DNA from 3 places in the Pantanalinema rosaneae CENA516 genome. Region 1 is predicted to be linked to each of the others. Evidence: predicted binding sites of a transcription regulator. Region 1 holds the regulator's gene; each other region holds the start of a gene.
The links. The regulator NtcA, encoded in region 1, controls nitrogen genes in cyanobacteria. The targets are predictions, from matches to a motif close to TTTGTANNNNNNNNTACAAA.
Positions count from the first base shown of each region.

Region 2: ACN4EK_RS17355 (ChaB family protein) is a predicted target of NtcA. The motif match lies at 1,356-1,375, and genes of this name have one in related genera.
Region 3: gifA (glutamine synthetase inactivation factor IF7A) is a predicted target of NtcA. The motif match lies at 1,670-1,689, and genes of this name have one in related genera.

Region 1 covers NZ_JBLZFZ010000063.1:15,139-20,481, reverse strand. The annotation lists gene ACN4EK_RS26490 (alpha-mannosidase) at 1-1,631, shown strand, start outside; gene psbN (photosystem II reaction center protein PsbN) at 1,722-1,853, opposite strand; gene psbH (photosystem II reaction center phosphoprotein PsbH) at 1,936-2,139, shown strand; gene fabI (enoyl-ACP reductase FabI) at 2,296-3,096, opposite strand; gene ntcA (global nitrogen regulator NtcA) at 3,488-4,159, shown strand; gene ACN4EK_RS26465 (DUF3084 domain-containing protein) at 4,400-5,343, shown strand, end outside.
Region 2 covers NZ_JBLZFZ010000029.1:17,731-23,073, reverse strand. The annotation lists gene ACN4EK_RS17360 (glycosyltransferase family 4 protein) at 1-964, opposite strand, end outside; gene ACN4EK_RS17355 (ChaB family protein) at 1,493-1,705, shown strand; gene ACN4EK_RS17350 (DUF2237 family protein) at 1,708-2,076, opposite strand; gene ACN4EK_RS17345 (CIA30 family protein) at 2,259-2,933, shown strand; gene ACN4EK_RS17340 (homoserine kinase) at 3,173-4,162, shown strand; gene ACN4EK_RS17335 (Spx/MgsR family RNA polymerase-binding regulatory protein) at 4,168-4,518, opposite strand; gene rpmB (50S ribosomal protein L28) at 4,594-4,830, shown strand.
Region 3 covers NZ_JBLZFZ010000037.1:2,821-8,163, forward strand. The annotation lists gene ACN4EK_RS20040 (IscS subfamily cysteine desulfurase) at 18-1,202, shown strand; gene gifA (glutamine synthetase inactivation factor IF7A) at 1,416-1,613, opposite strand; gene ACN4EK_RS20050 (alpha/beta fold hydrolase) at 1,865-2,734, shown strand; gene psbQ (photosystem II protein PsbQ) at 2,839-3,291, shown strand; gene ACN4EK_RS20060 (NAD(P)/FAD-dependent oxidoreductase) at 3,432-4,541, shown strand; tRNA gene ACN4EK_RS20065 (tRNA-Trp) at 4,580-4,652, opposite strand; gene rplS (50S ribosomal protein L19) at 4,763-5,125, opposite strand; gene ACN4EK_RS20075 (DUF4382 domain-containing protein) at 5,309-5,343, shown strand, end outside.

The DNA of each region.
Region 1 (5,343 bases):
ACCTGGAATACCATCGCGGCTGCTACACCACCCATGCCGATCAAAAGCAATGGAATCGTCATGCCGAAACCTTGCTGTACTCCGCCGAACTCTGGGCAGCCTTAGCGACCTTCGCGATCGCCACTCCCTATCCCAAAGCTGAATTAGAACAAGCTTGGAAACTGGTGTTACTGAATCAGTTCCATGACATTCTGCCCGGTTCCTCGATGACTCAGGTGTTTGTGGATGCAGAGCAAGATTGGTTGGCGGCGGAACGGCTAGGATCAGAAATTCTCTACAGTGGGTTAACCGCGATCGCGCAACGAATCACTTTACCTGAGCCACCCCATCCCGAAGCCCGACCGATCGTGGTGTTTAATTCGCTGAACTGGACACGATCGCATGTGATTGAACTGCCCGTCGCTTTAAAGACTCAGGTATTGGGTGTTTACGATTCGGAAGGTCAACCCGTTGTCTGTGAGCAGACGGCAACGGGTGAGTGGCTATTCTGGGCGGATCAGATTCCCGCGATCGGCTATCGGCTATTTTGGTGGCGATCGTCATCCCAACCATCAGTCAATTTACCCACCCTGACTGTTCCAGAAACATTTGTTTTAGAGAATGAAGCGCTCCGAGTAGAGGTGAATTCTGAAACGGGTGATTTAGCCAGCGTCTGGGACAAACTGGCTCAACGAGACGTGTTAAGTGGGGCAGGCAACCAGCTCCAAGCCTTTGAGGATTACGGTCAGTATTGGGATGCCTGGAATATTGACCCTAACTATGCCCAGCATCCCCTACCACCCACTAAATTACAGAGTATGCAATGGCTGGAACGGGGAACGCTGCGATCGCGCTTGCGTGTAGTCCGGCAATTAGGCAACTCGATCTTTGAGCAAGACTATGTGCTGGACGCTGGCTCACCCTGTCTGAAAATTGCGACGCAGGTCGATTGGCAGGAACGGCATGTGTTGGTGAAAGCGGCATTTCCCCTGACAGTAACGGCCGAGATGGCAACCTACGAAATTCCCTGTGCGGCAATTCAGCGATCGACCAATCCCCAAACCGATCGAGAAGCGGCTCAGTGGGAGGCTCCGGCATTGCGCTGGGTCGATTTAAGTGATGGTGATTATGGAGTCAGCCTGTTAAACGACTGTAAATATGGCTATGATGCTCAACCGCATCAACTTCGCCTGACGTTGTTACGGGGTTCGGAGTGGCCGGATCCGGAAGCCGATCAGGGACATCACAGCTTTACCTATGCCCTCTATCCCCATGCGGGAAGTTGGCAAGCCGCACATACCGTTCGGCAGGGTTATGAATTGAATCTACCCTTACAAGCGATCGCTGTGAAGGATCAGAAGTCCGCGATCGCTCCATCCTTATCTCCTGTAAGTTCATTCCTCGATTTGGCAGGCGACTCGCTCATCCTGATGGCATTCAAACAAGCGGAAGCCGTTCCCGATGAATGGGTCTTACGCTGTTATGAGGCGCATGGTCAGGAGGTCGAGTTGCAGGTTCATAGTGATCTTAAATTGCAGTTAGGGCAGCCTGTGGATCTGCTGGAACGGGCGATCGCTCCTCAAACAAGTCAGGGGCAAACCACTGTGGTTCCCCCCTGGAAAATTGTCAGTTTTAAGGTGATTCAGGCATAATCTGGGAGCGTTGGGGGAGGCAGGGGCATGAAGGGCCGGGTTTATCCCCGTGAGCCGGATAGCCGTGGTTTCCCCTAACGCTGAACCTGCTTAGTCTTCATGATCTTCAAAGGGATCATCTAAATTTTTGGCAGGAGGCCCAAACGCGGTATAGATGGCATATCCCGTTAGACCCACCAGGACGGCACAGATCGAAATATTAAGAGCTATTGCAGGTTCCATGCGTGAGAAAAATTATGAGTACCTTACCCCTATAATGTTACGAAGAATAACAAATTCTGTCGAGCTTAATCATAGGTGACTCATGGCACAGCGGACTCGGTTGGGAGACATTCTGCGTCCCCTGAATTCTGAATACGGTAAAGTTGCTCCTGGTTGGGGAACCACTCCCGTGATGGCAACGTTCATGGCGCTATTTTTTGTCTTTTTGCTGATTATTCTGCAAATCTATAACTCCTCTCTGCTGCTCAACGACTTTAGTGTTGATTGGCGCAGCATTGGTGGCTAAACCGATTTAGTTCACAACTGAAGCACTGTTTATTTAACTTGCCCCGGTTCTGCCGGGGTTTTTTGTGGTCAGAAGATTTCTGAATATTTACATGCGATCGCTGGGATGCATAAATCTTAAACACCCCAGCGAGTTTACTCATATTTAGCCGATGACCTATGCCATGCCTAAGATTTCGTAGCCCGCATCGACATAAAGGATCTGCCCGGTAATGCCGCTTGCCAGATCGCTACACAGGAAGGCAGCCGTGTTGCCCACTTCTGTCTGCGTCACGGTTCGGCGGAGGGGTGCCACTTCCTCAACGTGGTGGATCATATCCAGAATGCCGCCGACGGCTGAAGAAGCTAACGTCCGAATCGGTCCTGCCGAGATGCCATTCACCCGGATATTTTGGGGACCCAGATCAGCCGCGAGATACCGCACACTCATTTCTAATCCGGCTTTAGCGATCCCCATCACGTTGTAGTTGGGGATCACCCGCACTCCACCCAGATAAGTCAGGGTTACGACACTGCCCCCTTCGGTCATTAAAGGCTTGGCGGCAGCACAGAGTTTCACCAAGGAGTAAGTGCTGATGTCCATTGCCAGCGCAAAACCATCGCGGGAGGTTTCGACGAAGCCACCGGACAAGTCATCTTTATTGGCAAAGGCGAGGCAGTGAATCAGAATGTCTACCTTGCTCCACTTTTCCCGCACCGTATCGAAGGTAGCCTGAATTTGAGCATCATCCTGAACGTTGCAGGGGACAAAGAGGCTGGGCTGTAATGGTTCCACCAGATCGGCAACTTTCTTTTCCATCTTGCCCTTCTCATCCGGGAGGTAAGTCACCCCGATGTTGGCTCCGGCCTGGTGAAGTTGCTGGGCAATGCCCCAGGCGATCGAGCGGTTATTCGCAATCCCTGTAACCAGGGCGTTTTTTCCTGTCAAATCCAGCATGGCGATCGGTACTTTATGCAATGATTAAGCGCACCTATGAGAATACTCAAAGATGGGGTACAACGGTAGCAGATCTGATCATTCAGATGTTCTGAATGCCACCATTCTGCCGTTGGTTGCTGATCTCAGGTAGCGACGCAATCCAGTTGCCCTCAAGCGATCGCGGAATTTTTCTGACACAGGCTAAAATCCTCAATAAAATTGGGATAATTCCTTCTAAGCTGGTTGCATCGGAGGGCGATTGACTCAATTTAGTTAGCGAACGAACGAAATACTTCTGACCGGAAGTAATTTTGTAGCAAATGGCACAAAAAACCACTGTGAAGTAAGTTTAAGTGTTCTAAGTTACAGATCTGTTTAGTAAACCTCACCGTTGTTATCTGGGCAACGTTCATCGCACCAGTCAGGGGATATGGTAGTGACGCAAGATCAGCCGCTGGCATCAGTATTCCGCCAAATGAGTGGGGGAGCATTTCCGCCCGTTGTTGAAACCTTTGAACGAGGCAAGACGATCTTTTTCCCGGGTGATCCAGCCGAGCGGGTGTATTTTTTGCTCAAGGGGGCCGTGAAGCTTTCACGGGTCTATGAGGCTGGAGAAGAGATTACCGTCGCCTTATTACGAGAAAACAGTGTGTTTGGGGTGCTGTCCCTGATTACTGGGCATCGGTCTGACCGCTTTTATCATGCGGTTGCCTTTACACCTGTAGAGTTACTGTCAGTGCCGATCGAGCAAATGGAGAAAGCCCTAAAGGAAAATCCTGAGTTATCATTGGTCTTGCTTCAGGGATTATCCTCGCGGATCTTACAAACCGAAATGATGATTGAAACCCTGGCACACCGGGATATGGGATCACGGCTGGTTAGCTTTTTGTTGATTTTGTGTCGTGATTTTGGGCTACCGACTAAAGATGGAATTACGATCGACTTGAAACTGTCGCACCAGGCAATTGCAGAAGCGATCGGGTCTACCCGAGTGACCGTAACCCGCTTATTGGGTGATCTACGCCAGGACAAAATGATCTCAATCCATAAGAAGAAAATCACGGTTCACAATCCAGTTACCTTAAGTCAGCAGTTTAACTAACCTTCTGACCCCATTCGCTCCTCCTAATCGCAATAACTGAATAGACATACGGTAGGCTGTAGATGAACTTTCGCCCTGAGGATTTCGTCTGCCAGGTTTTTAGGACTCTGCCATGCAGATTTGATGGGTGAAAGTCTGGTGCAATGTCTGGGGACACGGTTTCCGGGGTAAAGCAGTCTATTAATCTATTAAAACGATGCACTTGAGCGATCGAGGCAGATAGGGCGTTTGGGAGTGTCGATGTCCATTGGGTACATCTTAATTTTGGCGGTGTTGGTGTTGGGTGGGGTGATTGCTACGGTTGGCGATCGGCTGGGAACCAAGGTGGGCAAAGCTCGACTGAGCCTGTTTAACCTGCGACCTCGGCGGACGGCGACGTTAATTACCATTCTGACGGGGGGGATTATTGCGGCTTCCACCTTAGGTGTCCTGTTTGCGGCCAGTGAACAATTGCGTACAGGGGTGTTTGAACTCAATTCGATTCAACGGCGACTGCGGAAAACCCGCTCTGACCTGCGCGAGGCGAGAGATGAAAAAGAGCAGATTGAAGACGAACTGGATCAGGTTCGCTCTGATCGCGCTACGGCAAAGAAGCAACTTACCCAAACTCGACAACAATTAACGGAAACGAATCAGTCCTTGCAAACGGCGATCGCGGAACGTTCCCGTGCCCAGGCAGAGCGATCGCGGATTGAAGCTGAACTGGGTCAAACTCGCAGGCAACTGGCGGTCGTCTCAGAACAAGGGGGTCGATTACGGTCAGAGATCAGCCAATTGCAACAGGAACGCAACCAGGTGATTGCTGAACGGGATGCCCAAATCGCAGATCGAGAGCGGGTGATCCAGGAGCGGGAAGGGCAACTGAAGCAACTGGAAGTTCAGCAGGACTATCTGGCGCGGGAAGTGGGTCGTCTGGAACGGGAAGCTCAGGGTTTACGCCAGGGCAACTTAGCGGTGCAGCGAGGGCAGGTGTTAGCGACGGCAGTGGTGCGGGTGGTTGACCCGGAACTGGCACAGCAAGCTGTGGATCAACTGTTGCGAGAGGCGAATCGATCGGCGTTGCAATTAGTCCAACCGGGCACAAAAGAGCAGGAGCAGATTATTCAGATCACAAAGCTAGAGGTCGAGCAATTAAATCAACAAATTAACGATGGTCAGGATTACGTAGTGCGAATTTCTTCCGC
Region 2 (5,343 bases), on a different contig from region 1:
GACTGACCACATACTCCCGACAGCCCTGACGACTGAGTTGAGTAGCCCGATCGATCGCAGCGACACACTCATCCACACTATGACAGAGGAACCCAGATTGCCCATCGGCTACGACTTCAGAGGCAGAGCCTAATTCGATCGCAATTACAGGAGTTCCAGCCGCCATCGATTCAATCATCACCAAGCCAAAGGGTTCTTTCCAGGTAATTGGAAATAGCGTGACTGCCGCATTCCCCATTAACATATTCTTCTGAATATGATTGGCTTCACCAAGATACTGAATTTGTTCACCATCAATATGAGGTTTAATTTCAGTTTCATAGTAGTCGCGATCGACCACGTCAACCTTACCAGCCATCTTCAAACACCAGCCGGAACGTTTGGCAATCTCGATCGCGAGGTGTGCTCCTTTCTCGGGCGAGATTCGACCCAAGAATGCCAGATAGGGAGGATCTAAGGGTTGAGGATAGAATTTATGGCTATCAACATTAATCCCGTTATAGACGGTAGCTACATAATTCAGCCCTAAAGTAGTATTGCGTTGGGAATTGGAAATGCTGATGTAAGGTTGATTTTTGGCGTGAGTAAATAGTTTTTCGTTATCGGGGGTAAAGATGCCATGCAGCGTGTGAACCGTTGGCGTTTTGACTAGCTTGACATAGGGCAATGCTGCACAACCAACATGGGAATGAATAATGTCAAATTCATCGGCTCGTTCATAGGCATTCGTTAAATGCAGCATTTCATAAATGCCGTATTCCTTGATGTTTTGATCAAGCCGCAGAGCCCGAGGATGAACTGCTTGAAGATTGGCAAGGGTAGTGGAATCACCCGATGCAAATAAAGTTACCTCATGACCTCGTCGAACCAGTTCATCAGTCAATAGACTGACAACTAGCTCAGTTCCCCCATAGGCGGGGGGAGGTACTGTTTCCCACAAGGGGGCAATCTGAGCAATTCGCATAACGAACCTCCTGATCGGATTAAATGGGTTTAGACCGCCTATATCCTTGTACAGAAAACTTTCTAGAAATTCATCTCGCTTGAGAACTAAGTTAGAAAGCTTGATGGAAATTTAATGAAACGAAATACTTTCGTCAATGTGGATGTTTCTACCTCTTACGGTAGGGTTATCCGCACCCTGAGATGAAGTTAGTACTTTTTTTGACTTAAGACCGTAATTGAAGCGATCGCTCTAAGTGCATTGTGCCTCTAGAAGTAGACAGCATCTCGACCTGAGAGAAGGGGGATAACAATTGCCTCTATTGCTATAGGTAGTTAAGTTACAAGGGACACAAAAACCAAGTCTGCTACCGATCGCTAAAGGGTGCTATTTGCTACATGCAATTAGAGGCTTTTTATATAAAAATAAAATAATAGTTACTCGATTCGCACTTAACCCCTATGATCCTGCATTTGAAAGAGGCACACCAATGCCCAGGCTTCTACGATCGTGGGTAAGCTGCAATACACTTTTGCCTTTAGTTGTCCTATGCCCTATCAACATCTGCAAGATCTACCGGATGCGGTTAAGCATCACTTACCCAAACATGCTCAGGAAATCTTTCAAGCGGCTTTTAATAGCGCTGAGCAGGAATATCAGGATGAGGAACGGGCGTTCCGGGTTGCCTGGAGTGCGGTCAAACATAAATATGAGAAAGGCAACGAGGGTGACTGGCACTCCAAGTCAGAATCAGGGTTATAGCATTAGGTGGGATGGTCGATCGCGTGTTGCTTTAGTTCTGCCAACGTGACATATTCCACGGCGGAGGCATGGGTCGCGGCTAGTACCACCGGGGGAGCCACGCCATCATCTAACGCTTCTTTCCAGCGAGATGCACATAGGCACCAGCGATCGCCGGGTTTCAACCCTGGAAACCCAAAGGCAGGCGTAGATAGATCGTTCCCTTGAGCTTGGGTATACGCCAAAAACTCGGCGGTGACTTGAGCGCAAACCACATGAGCCCCCATGTCTCCAGCGCCTGTATTACATTTACCATCCCGGTAAAACCCCGTCATAGGCTCCGTACAACAGGTTTCTAACGGAGTTCCCAATACGTTTCTCGCTTCTGTCATGGCTGTTTTCTACAGGTATACCTGATTACATAAGTGATATGACCCTTTGATTCTTGCAGAGTTGGTTGTAACAGCGATCGCGCCTCTGTATCGTCCAACTCCAGCGAAGCCAATAGGATTTGCTTAGAATCAAGGTAAACCATCCTGGCTGATGCCTATCTAAACTCTACTGAAAATTTCCAATGTCTTCATCCGATCGCTCGCCCTGGGATGTGGGACGCTTTTTCCACACCCTTACCTATTTTGAAACGATTCCGATTGTTAGCTGGCTCCAGAAAATCATGTTTGGTTCTACTCCTCCCCCGCCACCTCCGCAACCCCAAGCTGGGATTCTCTTTGACTTTACTGACTCGACAACGACACTCGATCAAACCTGGGGAGCCCTGGATGATGTGGTGATGGGCGGTGTTAGTGCCAGTTCCTTCCAAGCTCAGGGCAATGTAGCTCTATTTACTGGCAATGTCTCTACTGCCAATTCCGGTGGATTCGCGTCGGTGCGTACCCGTAACTTTGAGCCACCTCTGAATATATCGGGGCATACGGGGATTGAACTGCGGGTTAAGGGCGACGGGCAGCGATATAAGTTTTTGATTCGAGATGAAGATAGTTGGGATAGTGTAGCTTACGCCTATTCCTTTGATACGGTTGCCGAGCAATGGATCACAATCCAGGTTCCGTTTGCCCAAATGACTCCGGTGTTTCGAGCCAAAACCGTCAATTCGGGTCGATCGCTGAACCCGGCTCAAATTCGATCGTTACAACTGATGTTGAGCAAATTTGAATACGATGGAGCGTTAAATCCTCACTTCACTCCCGGTGAATTTCGCTTACTCATTCAAACGATCGCGGTTTATTAAGCAGTAGGGGTGAGGATTTAGTTTAATTTGCAACGGGAACTAAATGTTAAAACACCATAATTATCAGCAAAAGCTGACGATCGCTTGCAAGCCAATTAGTTAGTAGTAGATTTAACAATATATGCCATTGCATTGAATGGTGTACTTGATCCCCTAACGGCATGTTGATGGTTTAGGCAGGTTGTCTAGGCGATCGATTAATCACGCTGTTGGCAATAGTCATGTGATTGAGCGAACTCATGGCTGACACGATGTTTCCAGTCGTCTATTCCGTTCTTGCCAGCAGTGCTTTGATTACCGAAGTGCTTAATCAATATGCCATTGGTACGGTGACAAGTTGCCAATTTTGGCATCGGGGTTTAAGTGATGTCTATTTAGTTGAGACGGCCGATCGCCAATATGTCTTGAGGGTTTCCCATGCCCATTGGCGATCGCGCTCAGAGATTGATTTTGAATTAGAATTACTGGATTTCTTACATCAACGCTATATTCCAGTTGCCTATCCCCTCCGGACTCAAACCGGACAACTTGCGATCGCAATTAATGCCCTAGAAGGTCAACGATATGCTGCACTATTTGTGTATGCACCGGGCAATATCGCTGTAGGAGATTTAAACCCAACCCAGAGTTTTAGCCTGGGGGAAACAGTAGCTAAATTGCATCAAACGGCGGCAGGTTTTACTACCCAAGCCCATCGACAACCATTGACTCTGGATTATTTACTGCATGATTCGTTCCATGCGATCGCCCCTTTTTTACAGCAGCGATCGGCGGATTTGACCTATTTGACCGATGTGGTAGAACAACTTCATTCACAATTGCATCCCTTCCCAATGGAACCGCCCTTATGGGGAATTTGTTGGGGCGATCCCCATAGTGGTAATGTGCATTTCACGCCCGAACAACAGATGACCCTGTTTGATTTTGATCAATGTGGTTATGGCTGGCGCATCTTTGAAATTGCTAAATTTCTTCAGGTGGCACTACATTCAGGCTTGGGAGCAAAAGTGCGGGAAGCGTTTATTAGTGGTTATCAAACCGTTGCCCCCTTACTGGAGGATGAACTTGCCTCCTTGCAAGCCTTTACCCAGGTCGCTCATATTTGGGCATGGGCAATCTGTTTAAACAACACTCAGCGCTATGACTATAGCCGCCTGGATGGGAGCTATTTTCAATCCCGCATTGAACACCTAAAAATGCTGCGATCGCCAGAATGGCAACTGTTTTAGCCCCATCACAAATTTAACTGCTGCCGAATTGTCTCCTCTTTAAATCCCACCATCACGGCTGTACCGTTCTGCACAAACAAGGGTCGCTTCAGCAACATCGCATCCTGACTAAACGCTTCAATCCACTCTGCCTCTGTCCAGGTATGTTTTTGCTCTCCTAATGCCCGATAGGATTGCCCAGAGGTATTTCGCATCGGTTTAGCGCCTAGCTCCGTCACCCACTGTTGGATCTGCTCCCGACTGGGGGGAGCCTCTTTCGTATTAATGAATTCGTAGGCAATGTGATGGTCTTGTAGCCACTTGAAGGCTTTCTTACAGGTGCCGCAGTTAGGAATGCCGTAGACTTGCAGAGACATAGTATTTCTAGAAACGACAGATTCGCTTACAATAGGGGTTTGGAAAAAAGAACCGCATACCATCTGGAGACGATCATGGCTCGCAAGTGTCAATTAACCGGGAAGCAGGCAAATAATGCCTTCGCGGTTTCCCACTCTCACCGCCGCACCAAAAAGCTGCAAGAAGCTAACTTACAATGGAAACGGGTTTGGTGGGAACAGGGTAAACGGTGGGTCAAACTCCGGCTCTCCACGAAAGCGATTAAAACTCTGGAGCAAAAGAGCCTGGAAGCCTTTGCGCGGGAAGCTGGAATCGACCTCAATCGCCTGTAAGCGCGATCGAGATATTTTCTGTCCTTCTAGGTTTTACCTCTTTGTAGGGACGTTGTTCGCAACGCCCCTATTTGCTGTGGCTTCAGGTTTTATAAGAACTTTTGTGTGGTTGCCATACCTGCTGTGGAATGAAAAAAAATTCGCTCTTAAAATAGATGTGCTTGTCTCCAGTCACCTCTGTAATTACGGGGTTCCTCTGTACCCAGTAAGAAATTTTTTTCGTCCTTGATAGGTCTTATGAAGGAAGTGGGTAAGATTGGAGCAGCAACTTCATGAAAGGTACACAAAACGTAAGATACGTGAAGCTACAGTTAAATCGCTAGCGTCCGGTGATCCGGCAGACACCCATCAGTAAAATATCCGTAAATGCTCCGCGCGATCGTGATTTCCTCTATTAGGGAGTATTTTTACAGATTCCGGTACCCGTCTACGTCATTTCTTTATCTGGGCTATCCGTTAATCTTCTGAATACTTTTCACGGTTGGACGGACAGAACTGGTAACTTCCCTGTTG
Region 3 (5,343 bases), on a different contig from region 1:
GCACAAGTGGGAAGGGAATGTCTCATCAGCCAATTTACCTAGACTGCCACGCCACTACGCCTGTTGATGAACGAGTGCTTGCAGCGATGCTGCCGTTCTTCACTCAACATTTCGGGAATCCTGCCAGCACTAGCCACCAGTATGGGTGGGAAGCTCAAGCGGCGGTGCATCAAGCAAGAGAAGTTCTGGCATCTGCCATTCAGGCAACACCCGAAGAAATTATTTTTACCAGTGGAGCCACTGAGGCGAATAACCTAGCCATTAAAGGGGTCGCTGAGGCATACCATAACCGGGGTCGTCATCTCATCACAGTCGCCACAGAACATAAAGCCGTTCTGGACACCTGTACTTACTTACAATCGTTAGGATTTGAAATTACCTTCTTACCGGTTGGAGAGGATGGGTTAGTTGACCTGGCACTCTTAGAACAATCCTTCCGCCCCGATACTATCCTGGTTTCAGTTATGACCGCCAATAACGAAATTGGTGTGCTTCAACCGATCGCCGAGATTGGCGCAATGTGTCGGGCGCGTCAGGTACTATTCCACACCGATGCAGCTCAGGCGATCGGCAAAGTGCCCCTGGATGTGGATGCCATGCAGATTGATCTGATGTCGCTCACCGCCCACAAAATCTATGGTCCCAAGGGGATTGGGGCACTGTATGTGCGTCGGCGCAATCCCAGAGTCCAACTGGCACCCCAACTGCATGGGGGTGGACACGAACGTGGGATGAGATCGGGCACACTTTACACTCCCCAAATTGTCGGATTTGCCAAGGCGGTAGAACTGGGCATCCAAGAAATGGCTCCGGAAACAGCCCGGGTAGCGCGGTTGCGCGATCGGCTATGGCAGACGTTAGCCGCCTTAGGGGGGGTATACCTGAATGGACATCCCATTCATCGGCTACCGGGCAATCTGAATATTAGTGTGGCAGGGGTCGATGGGCAGGCATTGACCTTAGGCTTGCAGCCGGTGATTGCCGTGTCCTCTGGGTCGGCGTGCAATTCGGCAAAAGCGGCTCCCTCCTATGTGCTAAAAGCCCTGGGACGTTCTGACGATCTGGCTTACGCCTCGATCCGGTTTGGTATTGGTCGCCATAACACTGAATCGGAGATCGATCGGGCGATCGAGATTACCGTCAATACCATTCAAGCCTTACGTCAGGCAAATCACCCGATGTTCAATAAGTTATCTGCCTGATCGGTTGTCTCTCAGCGATTCATTCGCATCCTCCGCAACAAAAGGTCACACTTCCTCAAGAAGAGTGACTTTTTTTATGGGTTTGCAACCTACCTTTAAACCTAAGGTCACCCCTCCGGCTGGAAAGGTGACCCATATTTATTTAGTTTCAACGTTTACTGAACCTAAACCGTAACTGCAATGCTAAAAACCAACGTTTAGTGACAATGCAACTTAGCTCATGCCGACATTGCTGGGGTTATAAGCGGGTGAGGCGGCATGGGAACGGTTGTGAACATGGCTCCAGAGTTCAGCCGCTTCAGCGGGCATGCCTACTTCAGCAGCAGCGCGGCTCAATACGCATTGTTCACGATTTCTGTGCATTTGTTGGTGACGAATCATCAACGCCCGAGCTTGATCTTGAGTAGACATAATGGTTTTCTTCCTTGGTCGCTTTTACCTTTACAACCTGAATATATCAGGAAAATTCTGTATCAAAAACTACTAAACGTTACTTTTAACAAAAATTAATGCCTAGTTAAGGTTTGGTAGGGGAAGTGGGAGATGGGGAGATGAGGAGATGGGGAGGTGGGGAGATAGGGAGATGGGGAGATGGGGAGCAATGGGGAGGTATTCGCGGTAAGCTCAAACAACAAAGTGTGTAGTGTGGATGACAGTGGAGCATGGCTGAACGAATTCTGGGGGAAAAGCCGGGAGAAAGTTGGCTAAAGATGGATGATTTGTCCTGGTTTTATCGGGAGGCAACCCCGATCGGGGACAGCGATCGCACTCCGGTTGTTCTGTTGCATGGCTTGGTGTCTCAGAGCTATGGTTGGCGGCATATTCTCCCTACCTTAGCGGCACAGGGATTTGGGGCGATCGCGCCGGATTGGATTGGGTGTGGCTTTTCGGCACAACCCGATCGGCGGGATTTTGCTTACACGCCAGAGCGATTTATCACTGCATTAGAAGAGTTTTTTACCGCCTTGGAACTGTCCCACTTTTCCTTAGTCGTCCAGGGATTTCTGGGATCGGTTGGCTTGCAATATGCGCTACGGCATCCTGAGCAGATCGATCGCCTGATGATTCTGAATGCCCCGATTGCTCCAACTGCCAAATTACCCTGGAAAATCAAACAACTGGGTATCCCGTTTGTCGGTGACATGATGACCCAAGATCCCCTATTAGTAGACCGGACTCTGGAAGGGGGAGGTGGCTATCGGGTGGAGGATGCCGATCTGGACATTTATCGTCGTCCGTTTTTGCGTAGCTCTGATGCGGGACGAGCCTTGTTGACCACAATTCAAAATTTGCAATTGCCTCAAGTAACAGCGGAAATTGCTACCGGGTTTCAAGCCTGGACAAAACCGGTGTTAGTAGCCTGGGGCGATCGCGATCCCTGGTTGCCCGTGGCGATGGCGGAAGAGTTTGTGCGATCGTTGCCCGATGGAGAACTGGTAATTTTGGAAGAGGTGGGTCACTATCCGCAGGAAGACTGGCATGAAAAGGTTAGCGAAGCTCTAATTCCCTTTTTGCGCCGCCAGGTGCTTTAAGGTTGGTGTACTTGTGGGGGCAGAATTTCGCCAGAACGCGGCTGATACGATAGACTGCTGTGTTGTAGCGTAGTTGAATTCTTTAATCAGAAATCTACATAGCCATGATGAAGTTCCGGTCTGTTCTCGTCATCCTTCTGGCGTTAGTCACGGCATTCATGCTGAATGTTGGCAGTGTTGCGGCTGCCAAAGTGAAGAAGCCCCAAACCTATACTCCAGCCCAACTGGAGCGAATTCAGGAGTACGCCTCGACCTTACAAGCCACTCGCGATCGTCTTCCTGAACTGGCAACCTTAATCCAACAACAGGACTGGACATTTACGCGTAATTTTATTCACGGGCCGTTGGGTGAACTGCGGTCAGACATCAGTGGTTTGATTCGCAACCTGTTGCCCGATGCCCAACCCAGTGCCCGGTTGCTCGCCAAAACCCTGTTTGATGATCTGATCGCGATCGATACCGCCGCTCAAGCCGGGGATTACAAGAAAGCGATTCGTAACTATGCCGAAACCCTGCGCGACTTTGATGCATTTACGGCAATTCTACCCAAAGCTTAATTGTTTAGCGGCGTAAATTGAGGGTTACCCTCAATGTCGCTACGATCGTTGTGTAGTCATCAGTTGGCAGTTTTCAGTCGATGCCTAATCACTGATCACGGCTAATTGGTGACTCCTCTTTTTTACATTCATGATTAGCCATGACGAAGGTTGTCATTATTGGCTGTGGCGTAATTGGAGCGGCGATCGCCTACGAACTCAGCCAGGTTCCCGGACTAACGGTGACAGTGTGCGATCGCGAGACTCCGGCTCAGGCGGCTACTGGCGCGGCACTCGGGGTGTTAATGGGGGCAATCAGCCAGAAAGCCAAGGGTCGAAAGCTGCAAATGCGCCTCAGCAGCATCCAACGCTACAACACCTGGATTCCCCAGTTAGAGCAAGCCACTGGTCACAAAATTCCGTTTAACCAACAGGGCATTCTACGGCTGTGTTTTGAGGGGGAAGATTTAGCGTCCTGGCGATCGCTTCAGGAGATCCGGCAGCAACAAGGCTGGAGATTACAAATACTCGATCGTGCCCAGTTGCAAGCCGATTATCCCCAGTTAAATCTGGAAGGCGTGATTGCCGGGATCTATTCACCGGACGATCGACAGCTTGATCCGACTGTCCTGACGAAGGCGTTAGTGGCGGCGGCTACCCAAAATGGGGTCACGTTCCACTTTCATACCACCGTGACTGGAATTGATCGCCAACCTACCTCTGATAGCTCTCTCCAGCGTTGCGATCAGGTTCAGACCTCAAAGGGTGCGATCGCGGCTGATTGGTGTGTCATTGCGGCGGGACTAGGCTCAACTCCATTCACCGAACAGTTGCATCAACCTGTGGAGATTCGCCCCGTGTTAGGGCAGGCCATGCAGGTACGGTTAGACCAACCTATGGGACATCCTGATTTACAGCCCGCGATTAATGGCAATGATACCCATATTGTTCCGCTAGGCAACGGTGCATACTGGCTCGGAGCAACCGTCGAGTTTCCTACTCATAGCAATTCAGCCGCCCTACAACCCGATCCAACCAGGCTGGAAACCGTTCGGCAAACTGCGATCGCCCTGTGTCCGGCTTTCAGTACCGCGACAGTGCAACGCACCTGGTTTGGCTTACGTCCCCGCCCTGAAGGTCGCCCTGCCCCAGTGATTGAACTACTCCCTGGCTATCACAATATCCTCTTAGCGACAGGACATTATCGCAACGGCATTCTTCTGGCTCCAGCTACGGCGGCTAAAGTCAGAGAGGCGATCGGCGTAGCTTAGTCTACCGGTCTACCTATTCCTGGCAGTAAAGCAATTAACGCGCCCTGAAGGACTCGAACCCTCGACATCAGGTTTTGGAGACCTGCGTTCTACCAACTGAACTAAGAGCGCAAACGTGGTTTGAACCTGAGTTTATTCTATCAGGTATTGGCTGTTAGCTGTTAGCTGTTAGCGATTAGGAAAAAATTTCCAAAGACCAAAAGCTAATAGCTAATCGCCAACTACAAAGCCCGATCGAACCGTTGTTTCAGGCGAGTAGCCTTACCAACACGATTACGAAGATAGTAGAGCTTCGCCCGCCGAGCTTTACCGCGACGCAGGACTTTGATGCTCTCAATCCGGGGCGAGTGAATCAGGAAAACCCGTTCCACACCAACATTCTGGAAAATCTTTCTGACTGTGATGTTTTGGCTAATGCCAGCACCACGCTTAGCAATCACCACTCCCTCATAGGGCTGGGTGCGTTCTTTGTTGCCTTCTTGAATGATGACCCCGACTTTCACCGTGTCACCAACATAGATAATCGGCAGATTTGTTTTCATCTGCTCTTGTTCAATAGAGCGGATAATTTCTTGGGCGTGCATAGTCCTGGTCAAAAACTCACAGTCTTTGATTATAAGCTTACTATTGCTCTAAGTCTAGGGGTAAATTTGCAGAAGAGCGACGCCTTTTATCCCCCCTAAGAGCATTGAAATTCCTGGAAATATCGCCATACTTGTCTATGACTCACCCAAACAAGTGTTGCTGCTGTAAGGAATTGGTTTGCGATGAAAAAGTTTTGTTGGCTCGTTGGCTCAGTGTT